Regions from separate parts of the Micromonospora sp. NBC_00389 genome, predicted to be linked through region 1. Evidence: riboswitches for the same ligand, from Rfam matches in the RefSeq annotation. Region 1 holds a riboswitch; the other holds the start of a gene.

Region 1 (6,989 bases):
ATCCCATGTCGTGCCGCCGGAGGCGGTGCGACCATTGCGGCGCGTCAGCGTCGACCCGGTCGACCGGATGACACCCCTGGCCGCAGTGCCAACCGCACGTCCTGTGGTGTACATGATGGTCGTGCGTCGGTGAGCGTGGCCGTTGCGGACGGGGTCGGGTATGGCCTTCGCCCCGACGAACCGAGGATCGCCACCGCGGGTGGGCGCGCCACCCGCAGTGGCGATGAGAACCGCGGCGAGCGTGTTCACGCGGGCAGCCAGTGTGGCTGCCCGATTATCGCCGAGCCTCAGAGTTGCTTCGCAGCGCGTTCGCCCAGTGTGTAGCACCGACCCCGGCCGGCTGCGGCCCGATGTTGTTCTCGGTGGTCGCGTCGGGATGCGGGGTCGGGCCTGCCGTCGTCAGGCCGAGCCCTTCGGCGCCGAGCGGGCGGTCCTGGGCCAAAGCGGCCGGCGAAGAAAAGCTCTCCGGAGCTTCCATTTCGGGTGCCTCGGCGGCTGGTCGTGGCCAGCGCCGCCAGCGCTGAACGCTGAGCACGGCGACCAGCATCGCGGCACCGATCAGCAGCGTCGTGCCGGTCCGTACCGGGGTGGCCAGGTCGGCGTGCTGGCCGGCCACGGTCACCTTGTGGCCGAGGAGGCGCAGCAGCCATGTCGGGCGCATCATCATGGCGAGATAAGTGCCCGCGTACACGACGCCGGTCAGCACGGCGCCGAGCGGGGAGAATCGCAGTGTGGCGATGAGCCCGAGCAGGATTCCAGCCGCTGCCAGTAGCAGCGCGTTCCGCATGAAGTCGCCTGTGTTCAAGGCGCCGCTGCTTTGCGCCGCGGTGAAGGCCTGGACCGAGCGGCCCTGTCCGATGGCGAGAAGGATCCAGGCCAACGGACCGATAACGATCGCGGCGATCATGGTTCCGATATGTCGCATCCGGGCACCGTACCGGTGGAACACAACGATGAAAACCCCCGGCACCGACCGTCGTTTTTCGGTCACGGTGGGGGCGCGGCAGGGGTCAGGCATGCCGCGATCCTGGCCACGCTCGATGCTGTTGACCCCGTCGGTGTGCCCGGCAACCCGTACGCCGCCCCTCTTGCGGCCTGCTGTCGGGATGAGTTCCCCCCGCTTTGCTGGAGCGGTGGTTACCTGCTGCCGGCTGGTGCAGGGGTGGCGATAGGTGGCTCGGCCTGGTCGTGCTGGCTGGTGTGCCAGGCGGTCTCGTATTCGTCGGGGCTGAGGTAGCCGAGTTCTTTCTGGATGCGGTGGGTGTTGTACCAGCCGTCGATGTACGCGAAGATCGCGTTCTCGGCCTCGTCGCGGGTTCGCCAGCTCGTGCGGTAGACGAGTTCGATCTTCAGCGTGGACCAGAAGTTCTCCATCAGGGCGTTGTCGTACGAGTCACCGACGGAGCCCATGGACGGCAGGATTCCGTTGTCCTGCAGCCGTTGCGTGAACCGGAAAGACGTATAGTTCGATCCCCTGTCGCTGTGATGGATCAACTGGCCGTCTCGGACATCGCGTGACCAGATCCCGTATTCGAGGGCGGCGAGGATCAGGTCGGTGTCGCAGCGGTCGGAGGTCTTCCAGCCGACGATCCGGCGGGAGAAGACATCGCGGACCGCCGCCAGCCAGAACACGCCCTCACCGCACGGGATGCGGGTGGCGTCGGCGACCCACAGCCGGTTCGGCCCGGCGGCGGTGAACTGCCGGTTGACCAGATCTGGCGCCGGCGTCGCCCGAGGGTCCTGCCGGGTAGAGCCGCCGCGCCAGCCGCGACGCAGGAACGCGCCCTGCCAGCCCTGGTCGGCCATCAGCCGCTCGACCCGCTTGCGGCCCACCCGGATGCCGTCACGGCGGAGCTGCCGGTGCACTCGGTCCGCGCCGTAGGTGTGCCCGGACGCGCTCCAGATCTCGTGGATGTTGGAGATCAGGCCCAGGTCGACCATGTCGCGGTCGCAGGGTTGTTCGGCCTGCTTGACCCACGCGTAGTAGGTGGAGGCGCCGACGTTGAGAACCCGTAACAGGAGCGCGACCGCGAACTGGTCACGGTGTTCATAAATGAACGTCATGACCGTCGCCGGGTCGGGTCGAGCTCCGCCGCGAAATACGCGCTCGCCGCTTTCAGGATCTCGTTCGCCCGTCGCAGCTCGGCGACTTCCTTGCGCAGCCGGCGGTTCTCCTCGGCCATCTCGCTGGTGGGCCGGTCGTGACGCTCGTCAGCGTCGGCCTCGGCCTGCCGGATCCAGTTCCGCAAAGCCTCGTGATGCACGCCGAGCTGCTCGGCGAGACGCCGGATCACGGGCTTCGGGTCCGACTCGCGATACAAACGCACAGCACGCTGACGCAGCTCGTCGGGGTACTTCTTCGGTGCTGCCACAGAAACTTCCTCCCCACGGCCATCAGACCATGATCAAGAAGCTCCATGAAAGCGGGGGTGGCTCAGGAACTGGCGGGACGGCCGCTCGCGACCTTGCGCCAGGCAACGCTGAAGCCTGGCTTACCGCGGGGGAGTAGAAGCGGGGGAGTGCAACTTAACGGCACCGGGCCGCTTCTGATCTTGCCCCAATCAGCTCGCGGATGATGTGACGGCACTGTCATTCCGACCACAAGCAGCGCCGCGTCGGGCATGTGGTCGGCGTTAACGAACAGGGCGCCGGGTCGCAGGAGTCCGTGGATCTCTGCGTACAGGGCGAGAGGTGCTGGGGTCGAGCCGTGCAGGGCGGTAGCGGTGACGATCGGGTCCTAGTCGCGGTGGGGGAGATCCGCAACCCAGTCGCGGTGGCCGTCCATCCAGGGACGCCTCGAAGGTGGCCAGCAGGACGGGTCGAGGTCGAGGTCGAGGTCGACGTGTCAAGTCCTTGCTTCCGAGAAGATCTTGCCAGGATCCTGCGAGCAGGAACGCGGCTGACGCTGTATCTCACCCGACGATAAGTGGACCTGGCTGCATATGGTGTGTGCCGGCTCGGCTGGCGCAGTTGGGGGCGCTGTGCCCGCACCCCGGGTGGCGCCGGTGGCGCACCCAGCCGCCCCGACGGCCTGCTGGCGACCGGCGGGGTGGCATGAGGCACCGTCCGATCTGGTGACCCCAGTCACATCGGCCCGGACACGGTCAGCGAAACTCATTCCGGGCCACCGATACCGCCGATGAGGCACCGATCGCGACCGTCCGTCCGGTTGTCGACCGACAACGCCGTCGTAACCGCTCGTCCCATTGAGTGAAGTCAGCGCCAAACTGCGCGGAAATTAATTGCGCCGATCATGTTTACGCAGGTGTGAGTGGGTTGGCAGGGTGCGAATGGTTCAGTAGTGTCGGCGCGTCCGGTGCGGTTTCCGTCGCAAGAGGCGACGCCGCGCCGACCCGCTCAATCGTGATTTCACGAACCGGGGACCCATTGCACGTCCGGGGTGAATCCGCGAGCCACGGCCCGCGGTAGGGCGATCTTCCCGCCCGAATCCGTCAGCTAACCCGGTAGGCGGTGTCGGAAGGAGTTCCATCTCGTGCAGCACGATCCCACCCCTCGGTCGATCCCCCGACTTCACGGTGCCGCGATGCGGTCGCTCGTCCCCTCCGGGCCGACGAGCTGATCCCGGCATCCGACACGCCCGACTGACCGGGCGATCCCCTTCCGAGCGGCTTAGCACCGTCCGCGGACCTCGCGCGCCCCGGCGCGCCGTCCCGCGCTGACCAGGGTCCGCCGCTCTCCGCCCCCCGTACCGTGGAGGAACACGTGAAGCACCACCTCAAGCGGCAGCTGCGACGCCTCGCCACCGAACGCCCGTACCAGGTCGCCGCCGGCTCCGCCGCAGCGCTCGTGCTGGCGGCCACGACCGGTACCCTGCTCGTCAACGCCAATGACGCGCCCGTGCGCCAGGAGGCCACGACCGCCGTGGCCGAGCTGGCCCCGCAGCTGGGCGACGTCGCCACCGGCAACCAGGCCCGCATCGCGACATCCCCGTCGACCTCGGCCAGCGCCTCGCCGTCGGCCAGCGCCACGTCGACCAAGCAGAACCCGGACCTGACCCGCAAGGCCGCCCCGAAGCCGCCCTCGACGAAGGTCCTCGACTACACCTACGAGGCGCAGACCGCCTACTGGAACTGCGGCCCGGCCGCAGTGCGCAACGCGCTCAGCGCGAGCGGCGTCGAGACCACCCAGGACGCGATGGTCGCCCCGCTCGGCGCCACCGAGAACGGCACCAACTCCGCCGAGGACACCACCCGCGGGCTCAACCAGATGGTCAAGGGCAACCCGTACCGGACCCGGACGATCCCCGGCACGGCCTCCCCGGTGCAGATGGACCAGCTCCAGGCCGACGTGGTCAAGGCCATCACCGACGGACGGGCCATCGTCGCAAACACCGTCGGCGACGCCACGGACACCGACGGGGGCTGGCACTCCTTCCCCGGCGGCCACTACATCGCCGTGGTCGGCTACAAGAACGACGGGCGGACCGTGCGGATCGCCGACTCCGCGAACCCGGCGACCGCCTCCTACTGGATGACCACCATCGAACTGGCGAACTGGATGGCCACCCGCGGCTACTCTGCCTAATCCCGCGTCCGACCCTCGGGCACCGGCTCTCTACGAGGAGCCGGTGCCCGACGCATTTCGCCCGGTCCGCGCTCTCGCGAGCGGTGGCACTCCCCACCCAGCTGTTCACTTCGGTGAAGGCCAGGCTGTCCGGCACGCGCAGGTCGAGGGCCCGCTACGGCGCACGTTTCGCGAGCTGAGGCCGGCGGTGTGCGCCGTAGCGGGGGTTGTGCCGCGCGGCTTGTAGACGGCCAGGACGGTCGCGGCGAGCAGGACCAGCAGCCCACCCGTTAGCGGCGGCCGCCCGCCCGGGGGGTCAGGCGGTCAGGCTGTCCAGGGCGGCGCGGAGCCGCCGGGTCGCCTCGTCAGCCACCGGTCGCAGCTCGTCTCTCCCGGTCAGCTGCACCATCACCTGGGGGTCGAGGGCCTGCACCAGGGTGGCGTCGGGGCCGTCGGCGCGGACCACGACGTTGCACGGCAGCAGCAGCCCGATCTCCCGTTCCGCTTCGAGCGCCTGGTGTGCCAGAGGCGGGTTGCAGGCGCCGAGGATGACGTAGTCCTCCAGGTTGATGCCGAGCTTGTCGTGCAGTGCGTTGCTGGAGGTTCGTTTTTATAGCTCGCCTAAGGGACGTCTCGTAACCCCGGCGTCTGTCTGTAAAGGACGGTCGGTCAATATGCCTGGGTACAGGTGATCACCGCAGCCCGTCCGGCATGGATCTTCCCGTTCACCGGGTTGCAGCCCGACCAGTTCCGCAAGCTGGTCCGCTTAGTCGCCGAGCGTGGTGGTGACGCGATCACTGACGGCCGGCCGGGCCGGCAGTGGGCCCTGGACCTGCCCGACCGGGTGCTCCTGGACGCGGCGTACTGGCGCACCAACCTGACCATGCGCCAGATCGGCCCGCTGTTCGGGGTGTCGCACTCCGCCGCGCACCGGGTGATCGACACCCTCGTCCCGCTGCTTGCCCTGGCGCCGGTGCGTCGGCGGCCGGTCGACCAGATCGCCATCGTCGACGGCACCCTGATCCCGACCCGCGATCACCGCCTGGCCGCCCGGAGCAAGAACTACCGCTATTCGACGAATCTGCAGGTCGCCATCGATGCCAGTACCCGCCTGGTCATCGCCGTCGGCGACCCGCAGCCGGGCAACCGCAACGACACGATCGTCTACCGCACGAGCGGCATCGAGGAGCAGCTGGACGGGCGGCCGGTGATGGCCGACGGCGGCTACCGGGGCAACCGCGAGGTGATCATGCCGTACCGCAAGCCCTCCGACGGCAGCGACCTGCCGGACTGGAAGCAAGCCCTCAACGTCGAAAACCGCAGGGTTCGGGCAGGGGTCGAACACGCCCTAACCAGGATGAAGTGCTTCAATATTCTGCGCGACTATCGACGCGCCGCCCGGACATTGGCCGATACCGCTTCCGGCATCGCCAACCTCCACAACATCATCCTCGCTGGCTGACCCCCCGGTCCGGCACCGGGCACCACCTTCACCCAGTTACGAACCGGCCTGGGGCTCGAGCGTGAAGGGGTGGGCGGCCGGCCCAGGCGAAAAACGCCGCCATCGTTGCCCTACAAGACCAAGGCAGGCACAGAGGAGACAGCCGGCTTATTTCCACCCACGAGGCGAAATCGGGGAAACTCAGCCATTGCTAAGGGACGTCTCGTAACCCCGGTGTCTGTCCGCTGAGGACGGTCGGTCAGGATGCCTGGGTGCAGGTGATCACCGCGGCCCGCCCGGAGTGGATCTTTCCGTTCACGGGGCTGCAGCCCGCCCAGTTCCGCAAGCTGGTCCGCGTGGTCGCCGAGCGTGGCGGTGACGGCATCGCCGATGGCCGGCCGGGCCGGCAGTGGGCCTTGGACCTTCCCGATCGGGTGTTGCTGGTGGCCACCTACTGGCGCACGAACCTGACGATGCGCCAGATCGGGCCGCTGTTCGGGGTGTCGCACTCGGCCGCGCACCGGGTCATCGACACTCTCGGCCCGTTGCTGGCCCTCGCGCCGGTGCTGCGGCGGCCGGTCGAGCAGATCGCCATCGTCGACGGCACCCTGATTCCCACCCGCGATCACCGACTGGCCGCCCGCAGCAAGAACTACCGGTACTCGACGAACCTGCAGGTCGCCATCGACGCCAGCACCCGCCTGGTCATCGCCGTCGGCGACCCACAGCCGGGCAACCGCAACGACACGATCGTCTACCGCACCAGCGGCATCGAGGAGAAACTCGCCGGGCGGCCGGTGATGGCCGACGGCGGCTACCGCGGCAACCCCGAGGTGATCATCCCGTACCGCAAGCCCGCCGACGGCGGTGACCTGCCGGCCTGGAAAGAAGCCCTCAACGTCGAACACCGGAGGGTCCGTGCAGGGGTCGAACACGCCCTGGCCAGGATGAAGTGCTTCAAGATCCTGCGTGACTACCGCCGCGCCGCTCACACATTGGCCGACGCCGCTTCCGGCATCGCCAA
Region 2 (6,989 bases), 3.0 Mb from region 1:
CTCCCTCGGGCCGCGGCCCGAGGGACGGCGGTCAGGACGGGTGGGTGGCTGCTGAGGCGGGCGTCTCGGCGAAGAGCGCGAGCAGATCGCCGACCTGACGGTCTGCTTCGGCGGGGTGCCGGAACCGGCCGGCCGGGTTGAGGGTGTACTCGTTGCGCCGGCCGACCCGGGTGCGGTGCAGGTAGCCGCCGGCCTCCAGGTCCGCGACGATCGCCTGTGCGGCCCGCTCGGTCACGCCGACCTCGGCCGCCACGTCGCGCAGCCGGGCGGTGGGGTCGCGGGCGATGGCCAGCAGGACGTGTCCGTGGTTGGTGAGGAACGTCCAGTTCCGGCCGCTGCCGGTGTCGCCCGCCGCCGTGCTCGCCATCGTGGGTCCGCCTCTCCGGTTGTCCGCCCTGGCCTCGGTGGCACCTCCGAAGGGCCGGCCCAGGGCCAACGTATGAAATCTAACTCACGCATATCTTGACGCATCTTGTGGTGCGTGTGACCGTGGAGCCCGAGCCAGCGCCCGCCGCCGGCCCGGCTGAAGAGCCATTTGAGCAGGTCAAACGCGTGAGACGAGGTGCGGGATGAGTAGTCCCGGTACACCCGGCGGTAAGCCGGGTCCGCAGCGGGCCACCGACCGGGCGCCGGCGCTCACCGAGCCGGCCCGGGCGTACGCCGAGCTGGCCGCCGGCAACCGGCGCTTCGTCAGCGGCGCCCCGCGCCACCCCAACCAGGACGCCGGGCACCGGGCGGCGGTCGCCGACGGACAGCACCCGTTCGCGGTGATCGTCGGCTGCTCCGACTCCCGACTGGCCGCCGAGATCATCTTTGACCGAGGGCTGGGCGACCTCTTCGTGGTCCGCACGGCCGGGCACACGACCGGCCCGGAGGTGCTGGGCAGCGTGGAGTACGCGGTGACCGTGCTCGGCACTCCGCTGGTGGTGGTGCTCGGCCACGGCTCCTGCGGTGCGGTCCAGGCGGCCCGGGAGGCGGCCGCCACCGGCACCCCGCCCCGGGGGCACCTGCGTGCCGTGGTCGACGCCGTGCTGCCCAGCCTGCGTCGCGCCGAGGCCGAGGGGGTGGACGACATCGACGGCATCGTCGACATTCACATCGCGCAGACCGTCGAGGCGCTGCTCGGCCAGTCGCCCGTGCTGGCAGCCGAGGTGGCGCAGGGGCGCTGCGCGGTGGTGGGGGTGTCGTACCGGCTCGCCGCCGGCGTGGTGCGCCCGGTGGCCGCCGTACCGGCTACCGCCACGGCGCTCGACGTACCGACCGGGCCCAGCACGGCGGCCGGCCCGACCGCGCCCGCCGCCGCCTGACGAGACGAGGGCCGCCCCGCGACGCGGGACGGCCCTTCGACGGGTGGACATGCGGTCAGAGCATCGACATGTGTACGTGGTCGGTGTGGTTCGACGGCCCGCTGTACGACTTCCAGCCGGTCGCCGGGAACCAGATCTGTCGGTTCCAGATCACGTAGTAGATACCGAGCCGGTCGGCGTTGCGGATGAGGAACGCGGCCACGTTGTTGCCGTACGTCCGGGTGTCCTCGTTGTGCCACGGGCTGAAGCCGCTCTTCTGCAACGACCAGTCGCAGGCGCGGCCCTTCGGGTGCTCCCACGGCCCGCCGGAGCGGTAGCAGCCGACGAACCGGTTGAAGCCGGCCCGCTTGACCTCCTTGTACGCGTGCAGCGTGCGCGGGGTGACGCAGCCGGAGGTGGTGGGGTCGTTCTCGCTGCACGACTCGGACTTCCAGTCACCGTCGGCGGTCCGGTTGGGGCCGATCCGGGCGACCGGCGAGGTCGCCGACACCAGGCCGCCGGTGAAGCCCTTCCCACCGACCAGCGCGAGTGCCTTGTCGGCGTCGCGCTTCTCCTTCGCCATCAGGGCGGTCTGCTTCTGCTGCTCGCGGACCTCCGCGTCGAGGGCCAGCTTGGCCTGCTCGGCGCGGGACTTCACCGTGTTGACCTCGGAGAGCTTCTTCTCGTTGACCATGTTCATCTCGTCGAGCACCGCGGCGCGCTGGACGAACGAGTCGGGGGCGTCGCTCTCCAACAGCATCGCGATCGCGCCGATCCGGCCGCTCCGGTACGACTGGGCGGCGATCTGCCCGACCTGGGGGGCCAGCTTCTCCAACTCCGCGTTGGCCCGGTCGACCTCCGCCGCCAGCTCAATCTGCCGCTTCTTGGACTTGTCCAACTTGGACTTGGCGGCAGAGTAGTCGCGGTTGGCCTTCTCGATCACGTCGTTGAGCAGCGCGGGCTCGCCGTCCTCCTCGTGCCCGGACGGTGTGGGGGTCGTCGGGGCGGCGTGCGCCGGGAGGGGGCCGGCGAGCACGGTCAGTGCGGCGATCACGGCCACCACGGGTGTCAACCAGCGGCGTAGGGGTGCCGTCACAATATTCCCTTCCGTCGACCGCCGACCGGGTTAGCTGACGGGTTCGGGGCGGAAGTGGCCCCTACCGCTGACGCGGATTCACCCCACGTGCCTGGGTCCCCGGCTCGCCAGCTGGCGATTGGGCGGTGGCACCGCAGGCGCTGCGTCGCGCCTTCAGCGGTAACCGGCAGCGAGGTTACCCGAGAGTCGACCGGCTGAGCTACGTCCAGATGCCGACTAAAAGCGTCATTTCGCCATGGCGCTGAGTGACCAGTGACGCGGTTCTCAGGGCGGATGCCCCACCTCGTCACGCTGAGGAGTGTCACCATGCCGTCTCCGTGCTCCTGTCCGGCTCGTGCCACCGGTCGGTGGCGGTGGTTGGGGGTGTGGCCCGCGCCGGATCGGGTCCGGTTGGGTCGGGTCGACCCGTGCGCGGTGAGCTGAGTGCGGCCAGTGCCTCCGCGCGGTCCGGCCTGGGTCGCTCGGCGGGCGGCTCGGCACCCGACCGGCCGGCTGCGGTCACCACGGCGGCCAGTCCGGTGGTCAGCGGTACGGCGGCGATGAGGCCGAGCGTGGCGACCGCGCTGCGGACGATCTCCTGCGCGAGGAACTCGCTGGTCAGGATCTGCCCGAGCGGCCGCGAGTCGGCGGTGAGCAGGAGCAGTAGCGGCAGTGAGGCGCCCGCGTACGCCAGCACGATGGTGTTGACGGTGGAGGCGATGTGCGCCCGGCCGACTCGGGTGGCCGCCCGGTAGAGCTGCAACCGGGTCAGCCCGGGGTTGGCGTTCGCCAGCTCGGTGACGGTGGCCGCCTGGGTGACCGTCACGTCGTCGAGGACCCCGAGCGAGCCGATGATGATCCCGGCGAGCAGCAGGCCGTGCAGGTCCACGTTGGCCTGGAACATCGACAGCGTGGTGGCGTCCTCGCTCCCGAAGCCGGTGAGGTGGGTGGCGGCGGTGGCGATGGTGGCGAGCACGCCGGTCAACACCAGGCTGCCCAGGGTGCCGAGCACCGCGACCGAGGTCTGCGCGGTGACCCCGTGCGTCAGGTAGAGCACCACGAACATGATCAGGGCGGCGCCGACCACCGCCACCAGCAGCGGTGATCGGCCAGCGCCGATCCCCGGGAGCACGAAGGTGAGCAGGATGGCGAAGCTGGCGGCCAGCCCGGCCAGCGCGGCCAGGCCCCGCCACCGGCCGAACGCGACGATCGCGGCGGCGAAGACCACCGCCAGCCAGACCAACGGCGTGCCGCGCTGGTGCTCCGCGATGTTCCAGCTGCTGGCGACGGGATCGGCCGGATCGGTCAGCTCGACCAGGATGACCTCGTCACCGACCTCGACCCGGGGTGCGCCGGGTCCGTCCGGCACCGGCGTCTGGACCTGCTGGCCGGCAGCCGGCCCGTCGGCCACCCGGACGTCCACGGTGCCGCACAGCCCGGCCCCGGCGTCCGGCGTGCCCTCGGGACTCGGTGCGGCCGGCGGGCACGGCTCGGTCACCACCCGGGTCACCGTGCCGTGGTAGCGCGGCACGTCCGTGCCCCCGGCGGTCTGCGGCGACCCGTCGCGTGGCCAGAGCACCACCGCGGCGAGCACGGTGGCGACGAAGAGCGGTACCACGGTCGCGATGAGGATCCGTCGTACCCGGGGCGGGGCGGACGGAGTGGAACGGCTGTGGTCGGAACCCAATGCGAGACTCCCAACGATCCGGTGCGGGGTACGTGCCGGCGGGCCGGTCGGTTCACCGCCGCTGCGGGAATGCGGCGACGGGCATGACGAATCGCTGGGTGGCGACATGACGGCTACGGACGGTGAGTGCTCGGCACGGTCGACCGGAGGCGACGCCACATCGTGGCGGCGTCGGCGCCCGACTGCGTAGCGAGGTCCGGAGGGCCATCGTGGGAAATGCTAGCCAGCCCGACCCGCGGACGCAGGTTGTGGCGGGGTGTCGCGCGGTCGAACCGCCCGCACGGCGGTGACCGGACCGGCATGTTGGAGTCATGTCCGCTCCGTCACAGCCCGAGCCCGACCGTCCCGGCAGTCACCAGCAGCACGCCGGGTCCGCCGGGCCGAAGCAGCATGACGAGCACGCCGGGCATGACAAGCACGCCGGGCACGACCCGGCGATGTTCCGCCGTCGGTTCTGGGTCTGCCTGGTGCTCACCGTCCCGGTGGTGCTGACGAGCGACCTGGTGCTGGACCGGCTCGGCCTCCGGCTGGACGTACCGGGGCGCTCCTGGGTCGGGCCGGTGCTCGGCTCGGTCGTGTTCTGGTGGGGTGGCTGGCCGTTCCTGGTCGGTGCGGTCCGCGAGGTGCGGGACCGGGCGCCGGGCATGATGCTGCTGGTCGCGATGGCGATAACCGTCGCCTACACCGCGTCGCTGGCCACCAGCCTGGGAGCCTTCGACCTGGACTTCTGGTGGGAGCTGGCCGCGCTGGTCACCATCATGCTGCTCGGGCACTGGCAGGAGATGAAGGCCATCGGGCAGGCCCGGGGCGCACTCGCGGCGCTGGCCGCACTGCTGCCCGACGAGGCCGAGCGGGTGACGGCGGACGGGCGGGTCGAGGCGGTGTCGGTGGCCGAGCTGCGGATCGGCGATGTGGTGCTGGTCCGGCCCGGGGGCCGAGTACCGGCGGACGGCCGGATCGTGGACGGCGGCGCCGAGCTGGACGAATCGATGATCACCGGCGAGTCGCGTCCGGTCGCCCGGTCGGCAGGGGACCGGGTGGTCGCCGGCACCGTCGCCACCGACTCGGCGATCCGGGTCCGCGTCGAGGCGCTGGGTGAGCAGACCGCGCTCGCCGGCATCCAGCGGATGGTCGCGCAGGCGCAGCGCTCCGGCGGGCGGGCACAACTGCTGGCTGACCGGTTCGCCGCCGCGCTGTTCTACGTGGCCACCGGCACCGCGGTGCTGACCGTGCTGGTCTGGACCGCGCTCGGCGAGCCGGACGAGGCGGTGGTCCGCGCGGTCACCGTCCTGGTGATCGCCTGCCCGCACGCGCTCGGTCTGGCCATCCCGCTGGTCGTCGCGCTCTCCACCGCGCTGGCCGCGCGATCCGGGATCCTGGTCAAGGACCGGTTGGCGCTGGAGCGGATGCGGACCGTGGCCGTGGTGCTCTTCGACAAGACCGGCACCCTGACCCGGGGCGAGCACGCGGTCACCGACGTGGTGACGGTGCCCGGCGTCGGGCGGGACGAGGCGCTGCGGATCGCGGCCGGCGTGGAATCCGACAGCGAGCATCCGCTGGCCCGGGCGATCGTGGCGGCGGCCGGACCCGCCGGCCCGACCCGGGCCGCCGGGTTCCGGTCGCTGCCGGGTCGCGGCGTGCAGGCCACCATCGACGGTACGGAGTACGCGGTGGGCGGGCCGGCGCTGCTGCGGGAGCTGGGCCTGTCGCTTCCGCCCGAGTTGGACGCGGCGACCGGGCGATGGTCGGCGCGGGGTGCCGCCGTGCTGCACCTGGTACGGCTGCCGGACACGGTGCTTGGCGCGTTCGCACTGACCGACGAGGTGCGTCCGGAGGCCCGTCAGGCCATCGTCGAGCTGCGCACCGACGGCGTCCGGACCATCGCCATGATCACCGGTGATGCCCGACCGGTGGCCGAGGCGGTGGCCGCCGACCTCGGCTTCCGGCCCGGCGTCGACGAGGTCTTCGCCGAGGTGCTGCCGGCGGAGAAGGACGACCGGGTTGCCGAACTCCAGCGGCGGGGGTTGACCGTGGCGATGGTCGGCGACGGGGTGAACGACGCCCCGGCGTTGGCTCGTGCCGACGTGGGCATCGCGATCGGCGCGGGCACCGATGTCGCGATCGAGTCCGCCGGGGTGGTGCTGGCGTCGTCGGACCCGCGCGGGGTCGGTGCCGTGGTCCGGCTCTCCCGGGCGTCGTACCGCAAGATGCGGCAGAACCTGGCCTGGGCGGCGGGCTACAACGTGGTGACGCTGCCGCTGGCGGCCGGTGTGCTGGCCTGGGCGGGGGTGGCGTTGAGCCCGGCGCTGGCGGCGGTGCTGATGTCCGCGTCCACCATCGTGGTGGCGCTCAACGCCCAGTTGCTGCGCCGGGTACGCCTCGCCCCGGAGCGCGGCTGAGAGCCCTCAGCCGCGCTTCATCAGCCGGCCGACCGCCGCCATCATCTCGGAGGCCATCTCGTCGGCCCTGCCCTCGGCCGCTCCCTCGTGCATGCAGTGCCGGGCGTGCCCGTCGAGCAGGCCCAACGCCACCTTGTCCAAGGCGGCCTGGATCGCGGAGATCTGGGTGAGCACGTCGATGCAGTAGCGGTCCTCGTCGACCATCTTCTCGATGCCACGGACCTGCCCCTCGACGCGGCGAAGCCGCGTGAGCAACTGGTCCTTGCTGGCGGTGTATCCGCGGATCGGGGTGGGTGTGGTCATGACGACCAGGATAGCGTACCCCTGGGGGGTATGGTACGGTCGTCTCCTGCCGCGATACCCCAACCGGGTACCGGTACAGGCAAAGGCGGAGGTCCGTCTCCAGGTTACCCCCCGGGGGTATAAGCTCGGAGGCGGCAGAGGGGAGATCAGTCCGATGGTCAACACGACGTACCAGGTGCAGGGCATGACCTGTGGGCACTGCGTCAGCGCGGTCAGCGCCGAGGTGGGCGCCATCACGG

What was found. A riboswitch is a leader RNA that binds a small molecule or an ion and turns the genes downstream of it on or off. The one in region 1 is predicted to bind cyclic di-AMP.
Region 2: another riboswitch for cyclic di-AMP. It lies ahead of OG470_RS09955 (coiled-coil domain-containing protein); the one in region 1 lies ahead of OG470_RS33060 (C39 family peptidase).

Annotation. Positions count from the first base shown of each region.
Region 1 covers NZ_CP107947.1:6,981,779-6,988,767, reverse strand. Annotated here, with positions in the region: gene OG470_RS33075 (hypothetical protein) at 275-907, opposite strand; gene OG470_RS33070 (IS3 family transposase) at 1,138-2,064, opposite strand; gene OG470_RS33065 (transposase) at 2,061-2,372, opposite strand; cyclic di-AMP (ydaO/yuaA leader) riboswitch at 3,345-3,486, shown strand; gene OG470_RS33060 (C39 family peptidase) at 3,712-4,545, shown strand; gene OG470_RS33055 (DUF302 domain-containing protein) at 4,841-5,113, opposite strand; gene OG470_RS33050 (transposase family protein) at 5,213-5,986, shown strand; gene OG470_RS33045 (transposase family protein) at 6,238-6,989, shown strand, end outside.
Region 2 covers NZ_CP107947.1:2,083,809-2,090,797, forward strand. Annotated here, with positions in the region: gene OG470_RS09945 (helix-turn-helix transcriptional regulator) at 32-367, opposite strand; gene OG470_RS09950 (carbonic anhydrase) at 570-1,307, shown strand; gene OG470_RS09955 (coiled-coil domain-containing protein) at 1,363-2,382, opposite strand; cyclic di-AMP (ydaO/yuaA leader) riboswitch at 2,386-2,517, opposite strand; gene OG470_RS09960 (YibE/F family protein) at 2,684-4,048, opposite strand; gene OG470_RS09965 (copper-translocating P-type ATPase) at 4,360-6,447, shown strand; gene OG470_RS09970 (metal-sensitive transcriptional regulator) at 6,454-6,750, opposite strand; gene OG470_RS09975 (heavy-metal-associated domain-containing protein) at 6,905-6,989, shown strand, end outside.